4 regions of the Paenibacillus sp. 01T422 genome follow, and region 1 is predicted to be linked to each of the others. Evidence: riboswitches for the same ligand, from Rfam matches in the RefSeq annotation. Region 1 holds a riboswitch; each other region holds the start of a gene.

The links. Region 1 has a riboswitch for cyclic di-AMP ahead of AC1DUA_RS09705 (ubiquitin-like domain-containing protein). Riboswitches for the same ligand answer to the same signal wherever they lie in the genome.
Region 2: it holds a riboswitch for cyclic di-AMP, as region 1 does, so the genes downstream of both, AC1DUA_RS03445 (C40 family peptidase) here and AC1DUA_RS09705 (ubiquitin-like domain-containing protein) in region 1, are expected to answer to the same signal.
Region 3: it holds a riboswitch for cyclic di-AMP, as region 1 does, so the genes downstream of both, AC1DUA_RS04230 (stalk domain-containing protein) here and AC1DUA_RS09705 (ubiquitin-like domain-containing protein) in region 1, are expected to answer to the same signal.
Region 4: it holds a riboswitch for cyclic di-AMP, as region 1 does, so the genes downstream of both, AC1DUA_RS15040 (C40 family peptidase) here and AC1DUA_RS09705 (ubiquitin-like domain-containing protein) in region 1, are expected to answer to the same signal.

Annotation. Positions count from the first base shown of each region.
Region 1 covers NZ_JBFTQB010000125.1:2,130-9,043, forward strand. Annotated here, with positions in the region: gene rsmA (16S rRNA (adenine(1518)-N(6)/adenine(1519)-N(6))-dimethyltransferase RsmA) at 1-325, opposite strand, end outside; gene rnmV (ribonuclease M5) at 373-915, opposite strand; gene AC1DUA_RS09705 (ubiquitin-like domain-containing protein) at 1,032-2,171, opposite strand; cyclic di-AMP (ydaO/yuaA leader) riboswitch at 2,462-2,656, opposite strand; gene AC1DUA_RS09710 (ABC transporter ATP-binding protein) at 2,939-3,682, shown strand; gene AC1DUA_RS09715 (ABC transporter permease) at 3,679-4,911, shown strand; gene AC1DUA_RS09720 (TatD family hydrolase) at 4,897-5,664, opposite strand; gene AC1DUA_RS09725 (HD domain-containing protein) at 5,692-6,914, opposite strand, start outside.
Region 2 covers NZ_JBFTQB010000034.1:7,666-10,851, forward strand. Annotated here, with positions in the region: gene AC1DUA_RS03440 (hypothetical protein) at 1-225, opposite strand, end outside; gene AC1DUA_RS03445 (C40 family peptidase) at 394-1,293, opposite strand; cyclic di-AMP (ydaO/yuaA leader) riboswitch at 1,295-1,444, opposite strand; gene AC1DUA_RS03450 (aldo/keto reductase) at 1,667-2,596, opposite strand; gene AC1DUA_RS03455 (hypothetical protein) at 2,850-3,083, opposite strand; tRNA gene AC1DUA_RS03460 (tRNA-Gly) at 3,110-3,180, opposite strand.
Region 3 covers NZ_JBFTQB010000043.1:344-4,315, reverse strand. Annotated here, with positions in the region: gene AC1DUA_RS04230 (stalk domain-containing protein) at 265-1,065, opposite strand; cyclic di-AMP (ydaO/yuaA leader) riboswitch at 1,072-1,224, opposite strand; gene AC1DUA_RS04225 (LiaF transmembrane domain-containing protein) at 1,387-1,689, shown strand; gene AC1DUA_RS04220 (PspA/IM30 family protein) at 1,717-2,331, shown strand; gene liaF (cell wall-active antibiotics response protein LiaF) at 2,507-3,169, shown strand; gene AC1DUA_RS04210 (sensor histidine kinase) at 3,195-3,972, shown strand, end outside.
Region 4 covers NZ_JBFTQB010000234.1:169-3,085, forward strand. Annotated here, with positions in the region: gene AC1DUA_RS15030 (methyltransferase domain-containing protein) at 1-581, shown strand, start outside; gene sugE (quaternary ammonium compound efflux SMR transporter SugE) at 594-914, opposite strand; guanidine-I (ykkC/yxkD leader) riboswitch at 1,005-1,107, opposite strand; gene AC1DUA_RS15040 (C40 family peptidase) at 1,234-1,707, opposite strand; cyclic di-AMP (ydaO/yuaA leader) riboswitch at 1,711-1,849, opposite strand; gene AC1DUA_RS15045 (hypothetical protein) at 2,018-2,836, opposite strand; gene AC1DUA_RS15050 (M1 family metallopeptidase) at 2,877-2,917, opposite strand, start outside.

The DNA of each region.
Region 1 (6,914 bases):
CGACGTTCGCATGGGGATAAGGCTCTAGCGTCTCGCCTAGGATAGGCAGGAGACGTTGATCGATCTCCACGGCCAAGACACGCCCTGCGAGCTTGGCCAGCTGCTGGGTGAGCGCCCCGATGCCAGGGCCGACTTCCAGCGCGCCTTTGTTAGGCCCAAGCTCTGCGGCCGAAACGATCTTGCCCAAGATGTTCTGGTCGATCAGGAAGTTCTGACCCAAACTCTTTTTAAGCACAAGATTGTGCTTTTTAATCATTTGTTTCGTCTTACTAGGTGTTGCGACATCTTCCGCTGTTACAATCACTTCATTGCCGGGTATAGTCATTTTGTAGCCCTCATTTATCTATAGGTTCTGGATTCCACTATATAACACTATATCTTCGGTGCCAGATGCTCCAACGCTGCTTCAAATTCCTCACGCGAGATCTGGAACATCGCACATCGCTTATAAAATTGTTTGCCATTGCAGTAGCCAATGCCAAGTGCATTGCCAACGACGAGTCTGCGGGAAGCGGCCTCCGGATGAACGATCAGCCCTGCGGCCATGAGATCTTCCACGGTAAGCTGTGACACAGCCCCGTCGTACTCTGTCCGAAGGTTCTGGAGCGCCTCCCGGACAATCTCCGGCGCGGCATTCTCCACACCAATGTCGCCTTTATACTCGGCCTGCGCCTGCGTGATAAAGGCATGTTTGCAGCCTGGTACCTTGGCTGCCACAATCTTCCGTATCCGCTCACCTGCGTGATCCGGATCCGTGAATATAATGACGCCCCTGCGCTGTTGCGCGAGGGCTATGCGCTTCAATACGGCTTGCCCGATGGCAGAGCCGCCTGTCTCTATCGTATCCGCCTCGACGGCTCGGCGAATAGCTGCCGTATCGTCCTTGCCTTCAACGACAATGACTTCTTTAATCATAATCGGTTCCCTTCCCAGTACGCAGAAAAAGAAGAGGGGTTCCCTCTTCTTTCGCCCAGGCTGCTTGCCTGGCAACGTATATTGACATTGTTCCCGCTGAAACAGACGTTTACACGTTAATTTTCAGACGGCTTTTTCGGTCCTACGACATAGACCGTGTACCCTTGTTTCGTTCCGAATTTATTGGCGTAGCCATGATCTTCGAAATAGACGTCGATCATTTGACCTTTCACACCACTACCGATATCTTCAGCACGACGGAAGCCGACGCCCTCAATGTAAACCCACCATCCTAGTGGGATAACTTTCGGATCAACCGCAATCGTTCTGCCCTCAGTAACCGTAGTTCCTGTATACGTCTTACCATACCCAGGAGTACCTTCGGATTTGCCTGTTGAATCGGCTCCCGCTGAGTAAGCCGTGAGCTTCACATTCTTCAGAATTTGTTTATACCCGAATGTTACACCATTCTTAGAAACCTCATCCACGCTAGGGGATGATGCCGAAAGAACAACAACGGGATTCTTCGTGCCAATTGACACTACTTTTTTAACACTTTGTTCCTGTACTTCTTGACCTACAACAGCTTCTGCGACTAACACGCCATCTTCGTAAGTCTTTTCTTTCTTTTTCAGAAGTACGCCCTCTTTACCTTCTTGAACGACCTGCTCTTTACCCTTAAGCAGCGATGCATCACTTTTCTTCTCCGTGTCGAATGCGATCGGCTCTGTTACTTCTTCCGTCTCTTTTTTTACACGGACGATTTTGATTTCATCGCCTGTGCCTAAAGAGGATGTCGGTTCGGGAGTCAGCTTATCGTGCTCCCCAAGTGCAATATGTAAACGTTGCAATGCACTTTCAACCGTTCTTGCAGTTGTGTAAACAGTGGTGGTCTTTCCATCAGCAGTCAATTGAATTGGAGAAGCGTGTTCGATGACGAATTTGTCCCCGCCCTTGATAGTAGCTGTAGGGTCTGCAGATATTTCATCGTGTTCACCAATCGTTATGGCTTGTTCATCCAGTAGGCGTTGCAGGACCCATTGCTTCGTATGCACAACGGTTTCTTGTCCATTCACAACCACGGATACGCTCTTGGTAGCCGTACCGTACAACAACACCAAAAACATGAAAGTCATTGCGATTGAGATTATAGCCAGGCTTAAAATCAAACGCAAGTTTTCATGCTTCCATCGCAATGCGAAGGACATGCTGGATGATCGTTTTACATGGGTCTCGCTAAAAGAGATACTGCCCACTTCTTCGGTCCTCCTTCAAAGCCTCGCCGCCAGGTTACAGCATGATTAAATTTGACGCGACTAAGGTTTTTAATTTAACTTAACGTGTCGTCCATCAGCAGCTGCTTAGAAACGGCTGCATTCTGGTCGTCCCACCCCGCTTTGCTATTCATCATCCTATGAATTCCGGGCTATGATTAATCGTCCGAAACAGTTAAAAGTCCTTATGGGGACAAAAAGCCAGCAAGAAGAGGACTCTTCTCGCTGGCTTAGTTTGCATAGTAAAAATACACAAATAGCACGAACGACAATCGTTACCTCTCTTACGCTTACGAGGTTAGCTGACGGATTCGGACGTGAGAGTCGCCCTACTCAGACGTAAACTTCCGTTAAACGTCCAAGATTCACCCCTGTTACTCACTCTGTTTACTTCCTCAGCGATGCCGCTTTATAAAGTTAACAGTGGTTCCCCCGTTCCCATAATTGGAACTCAGCGAATGGAAAAATGGCAAATTGGTTATTAAGTTATTATGAAAAGTATATTACGCTGTTAATCTCTGCCTGTAAAGGGATTGACACCTACTAAAAAGGGCTAAATCAATTAAAAATAGCTTATTTTCGAAATAAAACCACTTTTTATCTACATTTATCTCACTATAACGTACGTATACTAAGTTTCTTCGTGTTTTCGCTCTTAAACTAGGCTTCTAAACTAAATTTGTTTATAATTATCAGGTATGAAACCGATGTATAAATTCCAATAAATAGATATTTAGGGAGGCACTGAGATGGGGCTCATATTACAAGTCGACTCTTTATTCGGGGGATATTTACCAAATAAACCCGTTCTTCACGACCTCACATTTTCAATCCGTCAGGGTGAAATGATGGGATTGATCGGACTGAATGGCGCAGGAAAAAGTACGACCATCAAGAACATCCTTGGACTGCTTCAACCACAAAGGGGTTCAGTCAAAATTAACGGTTTGACACTAGCCGAAGATCCGCTGCCTTACCGTGCCACTTATGCTTATGTACCCGAAAGTCCAGAGCTATATGAAGAGCTTACCATTCGCGAACATCTGGAATTAACCGCCATGGCCTACGGCTTAACGAAAGATGACTATCTTGCACGTTCACAAGCGCTTCTCGAGCAGTTCCACATGCAGGACAAGCTCAATTCCTTCGCAAGCCATCTATCCAAAGGGATGAAGCAAAAGGTCATGATTATGAACGCGTTCTTAATCGAACCTTCCCTCTATATCATTGATGAGCCTTTTCTCGGACTCGATCCGTTAGCCATCCGCTCATTGCTCGAATTAATGGTCAAAATGAAACGGCGTGGCGCGTCATTCCTCATATCCTCGCATATTTTGTCTACCATTGAAAAATATTGCGATAACTATGTCGTTCTGCACAAAGGACATATGGTTGCCCAAGGCGATTTAGTCGAATTACGTCACCAAACGGGGCTCCAGCAAGCGTCATTGGACGACATCTTTTATAAGCTTGTAAAAGGAGAACTGGTATGAAAGCAATGGACATGGATACCCGTGCCCTATGGCAGAAGAGATTTGAACATTATATGAAGGAATCCATGGGCTACTTGCAGTATGCAGCGCGCAGTAATTTTTTTGGCTTCCTGTTATTTCTTGTCATCCTTTCTTCCTATTATTATGCAAAAATACTACAGCGCCTTCCGACAGATTATCCTTATCTGTGGATCGTCCTTTTGCTGCTCGTTCCTTTGTTATCCTCAAGCCCGATTCGTACATTAGCGAGAAGCGCGGACCGTATGTTTTTACTGCGCATTGAACATCAGATGGGTCCTTACTTCCGTGGCGGATTCAAGTACAGCTTGGTGCTGCAAGCATTTTGGACATTTCTGGCATGGGTTGTATTATGGCCCTTGTATCATCATTGCCTCGGTCATGACGAACAGCATTTCTTATGGATGCTCGCCTTGCTTCTATTAATGAAGGTAGGCCATTTATTGGCTAGCTGGCAAGAGAGCCGATTCACACATGAACGTGCGAGAAGGGTTTCCGTTAGCTTCCGCTGGATAGCAACAGCCGTGCTGATTTCTCTGCAATTTCTGACCAGCGTTCTCTGGGCAAGCGGGGCTGCTCTTGTACTTACATTGGCTTGGTTAACAGCCACGCATTACGTATCCAAGTACTACATCGGTTGGGACTATCTCATTGCGAAGGAAAGGCAGCAGCAGGCACGGCTCTATTCCTTTTTCAACTGGTTCGTGGATGTTCCACAATTGGGAACGCGAATAACCCGCCGAAGCTGGATCAGCGGGGTCACAAGATTTATTCCTTTTAAACAAGATGCCACCTATCTGTACATATATATGAAAACATTTCTACGTACGGAGTTATTCGCGATTGTCATGCGTATATCTTTGCTGGGCACATTAGCCATCGCAGTTTCAAGCAGCAGCACAGCGCGACTTCTCATCTTCTTTATCGCTATAGTTATTTCCATGGTTCAACTCACGCCACTTGAGCGTTCACACCGCTATACCTTCTGGCTTGAAATGTACCCACTTAACCGTCAGTTGAAAGCCGGCTCCTTAGCCTTCATCATTTGGTCAGCCTTGCTGCTAGAATTATGTATGCTTTCGATTCCGTTATTGATTCGCTCTTCACCTATCTACCTTGTTGTGCCGCTCATCGGTTTCCTCTTTATCTCGCTCACTTGTGGCGTCTTGCTTCGTCGAAAATTTGCAAAGAACGCTTTACTTGAGACCTAACAAGGCGATGGCGTTGTTTGTCGTTATTTCTGCAAGCTCTTCTAGACTCAAGCCCTTAATTTCCGCGGCCGTTTCGGCTACCAACCGAACATAAGCCGATTCGTTGCGCTTGCCGCGGTAAGGGTGTGGGGTCAGGTATGGAGCATCCGTCTCAATTAACAAACGGTCCAAAGGAACTTGCGCCAGCACTTCCTTGGGCTGCCTTGCATTTTTGAAAGTCACAGGCCCCCCGAAGGAAATATGGAAATTCATATCCAGACACTGCTTTGCCGTCTCCCAGCTCCCCGAGAAACAATGCATAATTCCCCCGACTTCAGCAGCTTTCTCTTCTTTTAAAATGGTCAAAATATCCTGATGCGCGTCTCGATTATGAATCACAATCGGCATTTGAAGCTTTCGCGCCAACCTGATTTGCTCGCGAAAGACCCGCTGCTGTACATCCTTAGGCGACTTATCCCAATAATAGTCCAGTCCGATCTCCCCGATAGCCACCACTTTGTCATGTTGACACAACGATTCGATCCATTCCAAATCCCCTGGTTTCATATCAATCGCATCCACGGGGTGCCAGCCTACCGTTGAATAGATGAAATCGTATTTTTCGGCAAGTGCTATTGAACTAGGAATCGTCTCCCGATTAAAACCAACATTCACCATTCTTGTAACACCTGCATCACGTGCGCGTTGTATGACCTCGTCTTGATCTTCCTGAAATTGTTCCGCATTTAAATGTGTATGTGAGTCTGTTAACATGTTCTTCTCCTTACTTCCTCTTATGTATTATTCCTGCTCGCCGAGCATCTCCCATAATTCCGGATACGCAGAAGCATTCAGACGCTCCAGCAGCTCCTCCGGGTAATAGACATGATGCTTGCCCATTTGAAAACCGCTAATAGATTGAACAATCTCTGATCGATGGGTAATTTCGGTTAACGTTTCCTTATGATCCAAAAGCAGAATCGGCAAATTATCCTCCGTCTCACCTGGTCTGTACACATCATAGGATTGATTTGACGGGAAATCAATTTCCATGTAGTAGATCGGATCAAGACCGACTTCAGCCATTACTTTCTCCATTAGCTGAATCATGCGCTGATTTGACTCATCAAAGGTACTATATTTATACAGTTTACGGTCCAAAAATCGTTTGCACATATCAGCAAGGATAGGATCCTTCTCGCTCATCCAAAACGTCAACATCGCCTGCATCACAGACTCGTCCAGAAGCAAATAATCTTCAAGCGAAATCTTATTCTGAATCAGGTGCAGGATTGGATCCGTCATGAAGCCAAATGTGTAGTTATCTTCATATAGATGTTTGGCGCGCGCAAAGATTTTGTGCAGCAGAATTTCCGCACTCCGTGTCACCGGATGGAAATAGACCTGCCAGTACATCTGATAACGTGACATTAGGTAATCTTCTACAGCATGCATACCGCTTTCTTTAACCACAATATGCCCACGATAGGGCCGAATAACACGAAGTATTCGTTCCAGATCGAACGTCCCATAATTAACTCCCGTGAAATACGCATCTCTCAAAAGGTAATCCATCCGATCGGCGTCTAATTGGGACGACACGAGGCTTACAACAATCTCCTCATTATAGGATTTGCAAATGACACCCGCCACTTTTTTGGGGAAATCAGGCGAGACCCGGCTCAATACTTGATTGACTTCCGTATCACCCAGCACGATTTTGCAAGACCAATCCTCATGGCGCGTTCCGAAAGCCTTCTCAATTGAATGAGAGAAAGGCCCATGCCCCAAATCGTGCAACAGCGCTGCACAAAGACAGATCAAACGCTCTTCCTTCGGCCAATCTTCATATTGATTGCGTTCGAACTGGGAAATGATTTTGCGCGTGATTTCGTACACACCAAGTGAATGGGAGAATCGGCTATGCTCGGCACCATGGAAAGTTAAATATGAGGTGCCTAATTGCCGGATGCGGCGCAGCCTCTGAAACTCTCGCGTATTAATCAAATCCCAGATCGTGTTAT
Region 2 (3,186 bases), on a different contig from region 1:
CTGGTCTTTAGGATCTTGCTTCGTTGCGTAAAATACCTCTTTTATAAAAGTATCCGTTTGCAGGCTTCTAGCCCCTTTGAAATGATTGTATGTACGGAAAAACTGCTGAATAACTTCCCGGATCTCATCTGGCATTGCAGGACCCTTATCCACGGTATACATGCTATCTGCTATACTCGAATGTCTCTTTTTATGAAACCAACTCTTCCAGACACTTAATTGCATGCGCTCGTGTTCACCTGCTCTTTCTTTCTTCCAAACATTTCTTCATTATAGGCTAAAAACCATAAAATTTCGATAAAAATCGCATTATTCCGCGGACGAAAAAAAACACCTGCCTTCTATGCCTTTCCTTTGAAAGAACATAGAAACAAGTGTTCGATAGTCCTATCCTTACATAACTCTTCTCGCTCCGACATACCTTGCACTCCAATACGCGCTCGAAAGGCTATCTACAGCCACGCCTCTGGATGTAGTCGCTGAAATGAATCGATCATTGCCGAGATAAATGCCCACGTGATTCACAGTTTTTGAAGCAAAAAACACCAAGTCTCCGGCTTTCAAATCCGTGACTATCGTACCTGCTTCGCTGTGCATCTCCGCTGACGTACGAGGCAAATCGATCCCTTTCGCTTGATACAAAAACCGCACAAAACCGGAGCAATCAAATCCATTCGGTGTCGTACCACCCCATACATAACGCACGCCCATATAAGCATTTGCCGCCTGAGCAATTTGCTCACTCACAGACGGAACAACAGGAGCAGCGGCGGCAACGACCTTAGGAGCTGGAGGTGGTGCTATCCAGGCTGGTTTGTGCGACTTTCCGTCCACATCCACAATCGCGATCTGGTTGGCTTCATTCCATTCAATTGGTGAACCGAAGGTTTCCGTGATGAAACGCAGTGGAACATAAGTGTTCCCTTGATACACGGTTGGACTGCTTTCCAAACTGATCTTCTTACTGTTCACAAGCGCTTGTTGTTGCTCTGTAACTAGTAGGATTGACTGCTGCTTGTTAACCAGCGTGACCTCGATTTGATCCTCTTGCTTCTCCCAGCTCACCTGATAGCCCAGCTTCTCAGATAACACTCGGAGTGGAACTTGCATGATGCCTTTGTCATCAATGTAAGGCTGAACTTCTGGAAACTTCAGCAGCTCCTCATTGACTTGAACCTTGACAGGACGGTCCGTAGGCGCAGAAGCGGCCTGAGCGGAATGTGCAGTAAACATCGGTACTGCGGCACATAAAATTGCGCATGAACAAATAAGACGTAAAGAAAAAGATTTCAAAACCTTGCCTCCTTGACGCCTCCGAGGTTAGTTGACGGGTTCGGGAAGAGGTTTTCCCTAGTACGCTTAGCTAGCAGCGCTCATTCACCCCAAATAAAGAAGTCCCCCGTACCGGAGCTTTTGATGCTCCGAGATTCGGCATTTTTTGTCTATGTTAGACTAGCATAGTTTATTTAGTAGATACAACTTTTGCGAAACGGTAAGTTTTACCAACGAATTTTGTCGCATAATACATACATATTGCACAACATAATGCGCAAATGAACATGCAACGCAAAGCACAGCAAAGCACACAGCGTAGGGCACAGCAAAGCACACAGCGTCAGACACAACAAAAAACCACCCCGTCGGGTGGTTTGCTACTAGGAGTAGCCTAGTAGCCAATTACTGACAGCGCTCGCTCGCTGACTGTGTTTAATGCTTCTAGTTCTGAGGCGGATAATGACAATGAGGCCGCTTTTATATTATCTTCAAGATGATGCTCGTCCTGCGTGCCTATAATAGCCGAAGTAAGTGCTTCCTGGTGCAGCAACCAAGCAATTGCAATCTGTGTTACGCTAGCGTCCTTGGAATCAGCCATTTCTTTCATGACAGCCAGAAGCTCCTTCTCCGCCTCCAGATGCTCCGGTAGGAACAGCCTTCTCTCCTTACGGAAGTCTCCCTCTTTCAACATCTTGCCATGAAGATGGAAAGCACCCGTCAGGATTCCCTTCGCGATCGAACTGTAGCTCATCACACCAACGTTATGTTCCTGGCAAAATGGTAAAACTTCTTGCTCGATAGCTCTGTGGAGCAGGCTGTATTCCGGCTGAATCACATCGATCTGTGCGTAATTCACCGCTTCTTTCAGCTGCTCCAAAGAGAAATTCGAGACACCGATGGCTCGAATCAAGCCTTCTTCCTTCAACTTCACAAATTCAGCAAGTGTATCCTTTACCGGGATCTCATAACTTGGCCAGTGAATGTAATAAACATCTATGTAATCTGTCTTCAAACGTTTCYAACTGTTTTCTGCTGACTTCCGTACATCTTGAGGAGCAAGATTGCTGCGGCTCACCTTAGTCGTAATGATGCATTGCTTGCGTATCTCTGCCAAAGCAGCTCCGACGATTTCTTCCGAGTGTCCATTGCCGTAGCCTTCAGCCGTATCGAACGTTGTGATGCCTAGCTCGAACGCTTTACGGACGAGCTCGATATTATTTTGATCGTTCGTGAACTCCCAGGGACCTCCTCCGAGCTCCCAACAGCCAAAGGTTATGTTTGAGATATCAAAACCTGCATTTCCAAGCTTTTTCGCCTTCATAGTCGCCGACCTCATTTCATTGATATCGTCTTACGATAATGCACACGTTAACAAATTAAGTATAACGCTTTCATCTTCTTTTGCCAAGAAATGAGCGGGTTCGGGCATCAGGCGAGGACGATTTTCCCTGCTGCACCGTGTGCCTCTGTGTGGAAACGGAACTACAGGCCTCTATTTATATGGAAAACGGCATATTCGCCGGTTCATGGGAACTACAGGCCTTTATTATGCCGTTATCGGCTTGTAAACTCGCCTAATGAACAAATAAGGCCTTGTAGTTCCCCCTCTCCGGGGCAACAGGCCGTTTTGTCCGAAATAGCGGACTCCAGTTCCCTCTCCCCTGCTCCATCTCATTGAACATGCTCCCTTCGGAAGCAAGTATCGGTAGATTTGGACGCGCGTCCAACTCGGGATTACTCATGCCGCCTTCACGGACGGTCGAACCCTTCTGGCTTCTCTCCCCTTCCCGCGCAAAAGAAAAAGCCACCCGAAGGTGGCTCTTTCTTTCTGTGAAGCGGGTGATGGGAATCGAACCCACGCTACCAGCTTGGAAGGCTGAAGTTCTACCATTGAACTACACCCGCGTAATT
Region 3 (3,972 bases), on a different contig from region 1:
AGAGTACGCTATTTCGATGAAAAGGTAAAACTTACACGTGTAAGAGGATCTACGATCCGCTATTTTGGCCATTTTCACCGGAAAACGTGCCAGTGAGGCCGATTAAGACCCTGTAGATCCGCTCAGTGAGGAAACAGTTTGTTTTTCATTAAATAACGGACTACAGTTCCCATGATTAAAGTTTTAGCTTGATTCGCATACCAACTATCCAGGAGTTTAAAAGAGGAGCGCTGTTGGCACCAATAAATAAAAAACCCGTGAGCATCACGGGTTTAGTTTGTACACTTTAACAGTTTGTAAGCCAAATTTGCGTAAGGATTGTTGAGAGCCAGGAACAAAAATATCAACGCGATTGCCTTTGATGGAACTACCGGTATCCGTTGCATAAGCATACATGCCGCCTTTTGGCAGGCCATTGAAATCATAGCCTTCTATATAGAGCTTAGATCCAAGTGGAATAACAGATGGATCTACAGCGACCGTTCCGATTCCTAATGGATTCCCCATATAGTCGTAGGCGCCAAAACCACCATTTTCAGATGGATCTGCCGAGTAAGCTGTTGACTCAAATAGCTGATAATCAGGTGCATGATGATTGCCGTCTTTACTCAGAATCGCTAATTTGCTGCTTGCGTCCCATTGAACGGGGATGTCGGAAGCWTTGCTTAGAAAACGAAGTGGCACGTATACACGCCCGTTTTGGAACTCGGCATGTGTGTCCATCTCGACACGAGTGCTATCGATTTCGGCCTCTTTTTGACCTGACACCAAGGAAATTGAGTGCTTGTCGTTATTAAGTGTGACTTTGATTTCGTCGCCTTCCTTATGCCATTGTACATCATAACCCAGTTTCTCTGTTACAAAACGGATCGGTACTTGTGTAGCATGGTTGTCATCCAAATAAGGCTGTGCATCCGGAAATTGAACCAGGTCATCGTTGACTTGAACTTTCACGTCCATACTCGCGGCTGCGTAAGCATGTCCCGAAAATGGGGAAAGAAAGCCCCCTGCCAAAACTGTGACGGACACAGCAAGGCACGTTAACCCTTTTGTAATCAAATTCAATTGGTAATCCTCCTTCAAATGAGCCTCCGAGGTTAGTTGACGGGTTCGGGAAGAAGGTTCTCCCTAGTCTGCTCTGCGTACAGAGCAAATATTCACCCCATGTAAATCGTCCCCCGTACCGGCACTTTGTCTGTGCACCGGACTCGGCTTCAAATATTCTATCATTGATAGAATAAGAGAAACAACGCCCAAAATATGGGTAAGGGTCTTAGTGCGTACTGGACTTAGGTCTAGGTACAAAAACAGTCGGGAGTCCGTTTTGAGCTGAATCCATTTCGGCTACGATAGTAGCATGAAGATTACGCGAAGGGCGGTGCAATAATGAGCATGAATCGATCGAAAAGTTGGGCATTTATTCTAATAGCAGTAGGCTTCCTCATTTGTATGCATCAAGTAGGCATGCATTTTCATTTCATGGGACTTTTGGTTCCTGTGGCGATGGTGGGGCTTGGTTATGTGGGGATAAGTAATGGAAAGAAGATTGGATGGGTTATTTTTGGTATTGGCGCTTTGATTTTAATTACAAAACTATCTGGATTCCTCGCGATTGTGTTTGCTGTGTGGTTAATGTATTACGGCTATCGCATGCTGAAAAAACAAAACGATTCGGCAGAGTTCAATTAATCAATAGGAACCTAGGGGTGTGGGATAATGAGCGTATTTGATCGAATTGGCAAAATGGCGGATGTGGCCTGGCAGGAGGCAGCCAGCAAGCTGGACCTGCATGAACGGGGAGGTGGCCACTCCGGAGGCTCCGGACACTCTGGCGCATCGCGCGGCATTGCCGAGCTGGAAGAGCGCTACGAGGAGGCGCTGCAGCGAACGATTGAGCTGCGCAGCCAAAGCGTCGACGCGGAGGAGATGGCACAGCTGCGCGCTGAGCAGGCTGAGCTAGCCATGCGCGCTGGCGACGAAGAGCTGGCGCGTATAGCGCTGCAAGAGAAGCTGCGCTTGGAAGCAGCCTGCGCGCAGTACCGCGCGCAGTACGCAAGCAGCCAGGACGTCTGCCTGGCGCTCGCAGACGAGCTAGCTGCGCTGCGTGCAGGCAGCGCAGCAGGAGCCGGACAGCCGCGCAGCGGGCTGTCCAAGGAGGAGGCTCGCGAGGCACTCCGCGAGCTGGAAGCAACCGGCCGCGAGCTCGGCCGGGAAGCGATGCAGGGCCTGCGCGTGGCGGGGCGCGTGTCGCGAGAGACGCTGAAGGAGGCTGGCAGCAACCTCCAGCAGGAGCTGCGTAAGCTACAGCAGGATTGGCGCGACAAGAAATAAGCCACGCGTGATTGTACTGCGCCGCGCAATGCGTGCGGCGCAGCCGGGTGCTGGCCTCCATTCCTCAGGCTAGATCCTTGCTGGGCAAGGATTTGCATCTTGGAGGCTGTCCATTCTTATGGTATGCTAGGAATCTATATGAACGAATTAATCGGCAGCCAGAGGAGGTGCAGCGATGGGCGAAGAAACCAAAAACAACCGCAACCGGAATACGGCCTTAGTGCTGATTGGCGCCGGTCTTTTTTTGCTTCTGGATCATACGATAGGCTTTTTCCCCATTCTTGCGATTATCCTCGTCTTGCTGGGCATTCATCGGGTCCGTTCCCGCAAAGAGCGCAAAGGTTTTGTGCTCATCGGCGTGGGGGCTGTGATTCTGTTTGGTGATCATATTACGATTGTTTTCGCTATCGTTTTGATTTCATTAGGATTCTTTTTCATCCGTTCTAAACAAATGCACAAAGATGACACTTATATTCAAAAGCAGAAGTTGATGGATAGCGTCCGCTTGGGGCGTGAGCCTTGGATCATGCGCAATAGTTCAACATGGTACATTATTGGGGAGACTTATATTGATCTCTCGCTTGCCATTCTTGAGCAAAAGGAAACGACGCTTATCCTGCAAGGTGTGATAGGTGATGTTGATATCAAGGTTCCCGATGATATTGGCGTCTTCGTGGGGGCTTCCGTCACTTTTGGCCAAATTCAAGTGGCAAGTGAGCGCGAGTCGGGCGTAATGAACAAATTGCAGTGGCAGTCGTCCAATTATGAGAGCTGTGATCACCGAGTGAAACTTGTGCTTTCTTATATCGTAGGAGATATTAAAATTAAAGTGATGTAATTATCTAGAGGAGGTTCAGCGCATATTGGACGGCTATAAACGAAGATTAACGAATATGATATGGCGCAGTATGGCTGAATCGATTATTTTTAGTTTTTTTGTATTTGGCGCTATCATTTATTTTATGAACTCACGCAATTTAATCACGCCGTTCACAAGCTGGCAGGAAGGCGTGCAATTCGTATTCATGGCCATCGTTATTATTGGCGGCATTGGCGCTGGGTACGGTTATTGGAACAGTTCACGGATTACACGCCGGCTTGAGCCGCTTATGGAAACGATGATTTTGCTTGAAAAAGGGACCTTCGCTCGCGAGGGCTTCCAGAACGGCGAAGACGAGATTGGGCGTCTTGGCGAGCAGCTGGGCCGCATCATGAAGCGTTGGGAAGAGCAGGTTACATCCCTGCAGCGTTTATCTAACAATAATGCTGAACTTGCAGAGAAAGCGAAGTTGTCGGCTGTTATTGAAGAGCGGCAGCGGTTAGCGCGGGAGCTTCACGATGCGGTAAGCCAGCAATTGTTCGCGATTTCTATGACCGCAACAGCTGTTGGCCGGACATTGGACAAGGATTTCGAGAAAGCCAAACGACAGATTCATTTGATCGAGGAGATGGCTTCCGTCGCGCAATCGGAGATGAGGGCGCTGCTGCTTCACTTGAGGCCTATTCATTTGGAAGGAAAACGATTGTCCGAAGGGCTTGTTGAGCTTCTCAAAGAGCTGGCGGCCAAAGTGCCGATGGCAATTACGTGGGATATGGACGAAGAAATTCGTTTAAATAAAGGCATTGAGGATCATCTATTCC
Region 4 (2,917 bases), on a different contig from region 1:
AGAACGATAAAACCAAGAGGCTTTCCGTCTACTTACCTGAGAAAGTGAAAGCAGATTTGGAGCGCATGGCGGAGGAAACAGGCTTGTCTATGACGCAGCTTATTGTGATGGCGACGCATGGCCTACTCGCGAATTATGATTCGCATGGCGGAGCTATTTTTGCCGACTTATTGGCAGCTAAACAACGGATCGTTCCCGAGGTGAAGGATCGGCAGCGGCTTTTGCGTGAAGAGAAAGAGGGCATGCAGGATTACTACGGCGCGCGAGCGGCTGAATATGAACGGATTTATGCTCGTGAGGATGCGGAGTATCAGCAAGAACTTGCGATGCTGGCGGATATCGTGAAGAGGCAGGTGACTGGGAGCCGCGTTCTGGAGGTGGCTTGCGGTACTGGATATTGGACACAGTTCATGGCGGCAACGGCCAAACACATCGTTGGTGTGGACGTTCGACCAGAGGTGCTGCAAATTGCGGAATCCAAGAGATCTTTAAACCGCTGGCGGAGAATCTGCGGATATTTGTCGGCAGTTCCTTCTGGTATGTCAGCTACATGGTGGCTTAGGAATCATCGGCCGGAGTGAGTGGGCGTAAGCTTAGTGCCCGGATGTGAACTTAAGGCCGAGAACGCCGACCAGAATAAGGATCATGAATAGAATACGCAGTAAACTAATAGGCTCATTCAGAAATAGGGTGCCGATAATAATTGCACCTACAGCGCCAATTCCCGTCCAAGCCGCGTAGGCTGTGCCGATAGGAAGAGTTTTCGTAGCTGCTGCGAGAAAATAAAAGCTGATAATCATGCCGACAATGGTGATGCTGGATGGAACCAGTCGTGTGAAACCATTGGAGAACTTCAATGAGATCGCCCATACGACTTCAAAAACACCTGCAATGACTAGATATAACCATGCCATCTGTGAATCACTCCTTCAAAAGTATGCTAAGATGCCCATTAGATCGCGGCAAAAAGAAAAAGCCTGGAAGCAATATCGCTAATGCGATAAGACTCCCGGGCTTTTTCCCCTCCGTGATCACAGCGTATCCGCTGCGTGTTTTCTCTCGGACCAGACCGGCGCTGCAGCGCCGCGGAACCCTAGAAACATGATGCCGTAATTATAGGACGGCTAACATGCTATGTCAAGTTGCATCATTTCAAAAAAAGAATAAAAGCCCTGAAAAGCGGCTCATTCGAGCTAACGCTTGTCTGGGCTTTATTCATGTTGAACAAGAAAATTACTTGGATTCAGCAGTTAGTTGATTGTAGATATCATCCCACAGAACACGTCTAGCGGATACATACCTTTTCGCATAATAGGATTCGCTTAGCTTGTTTTTCACGATACCTTCATTGGATGCAGAGTGAATGAATTCACCATTTCCAAGGTAGATACCAACGTGAGAAATGCCTTTGCCCCCTGTGTCGAAGAACACAAGATCACCTTTACGAAGATCACTTTTGTCGATCCAGTAGCCCTCTTTATTTTGAGCTGCTGAACTATGAGGAAGGTCAATGCCGAATTTATTGAACACGTACGATGTGAAACCAGAGCAATCAAAGCCTCTTGTTGTCGTTCCCGCATCGCGGTACGGTGTTCCAATCAATTCGTCAACCGTTGAGTCCAATGTGGATTCTGACGCAGACACACTCCCTAAAGCTACACTCAAAAACAAAACAAGACTAAAAAGAAGAGCAACAACCTTTTTCAACTGCTTGTCTCCTTCCGGTGCCTACGAGGTTAGCTGGAGGGTTCGGTTGAAGGTTCCCTATGATCCCTGTCTTGCAAGATCAATTCACCCGGTGTGGTTCCCCCGTTTCCCCAAGAAATGAGGAATTCGGCATGAAATATTTGGTTTTTTAATGCTAGTCTCTTTAATTCGTCATAAACATCGAAATTCCTCCTTTTTCGTGCAATTTGGTCTGAAAAAATGTGTAAAGGTTCGCTTTACAGACAAAAAAATCCCCTTTTGCAAGGGGATTGAACAAATCTAAACCAATTATGGTTTTATTTATTTTGTTTTAACGACTCATTTTGGCGGAAAGAAGCTGAAATTGCGAGGTAATGGACCACATTTGCATGAAAATATGGAAGAGCGGGAAAAGCTGATAAATGATTAGCGCTACCAGTCCTGCCCAGATATAGGTCGATGTGACCGTAATCCCTGCCAAAAGTCCTGAACTAATTAAAAGGATCAGGGAAAGGCCGATAATCGGCAGCGAATACCGGATGAACGTGATGACTGTGGATACAATGCCGAGATGCGCCGCAATCGCGAACTGGACGTACATAAAAAGTAGATGCAGCAGAAAGCCATAAACCAGCATCCCCATTAGCCAAGGCAGTAAGTCGAGGGAGGCCTGCTCATAAGATGAGCTGTGAGCAAGCACCTTCTGCGCTTTGGGCAGCACCCAGATGAGAGGCAGCAGAGACATGGCGATTCGGATTATATACGCGGCGAAGAAGGGAAGTGTGAGTTCCTTGATGCCGCGGACGAAGCGATAGCCGGCATTTTGATCCGAATGCGTGAGCGAATAGTAGACGCCGCTGTTCAGCATCGGGGTAAGCAGCATGCGAGCTAGGAGCAGGATAGCCAGCCACCACAAGTAGGAATGGCTAAGATCCGTTTTGAATAGCTGGAACTGACTTTCGGCGAGAAAAAGCTGGAGCGCTTCTTTCGGCTGATCGCCGCCGGGAAAGCGATGCATGAGGGGGACAAGGACCCCTTGTACAAGCTTATACAGCAGCATCCCCCAGCACATCTGGTAGATGAATAAGACAATCGTGGCGAAGGGTTGCTGCAGAGCCGCCCTGAGGCCGGATTTGAGATAAGTTGTCACAGGTGTCCCTCCTAAGCGTTGTTTTCTGAAGAGTGGGCGCCTACCAGGCCACCCACCCGAAAATAGCTTGCAGGAATTGAA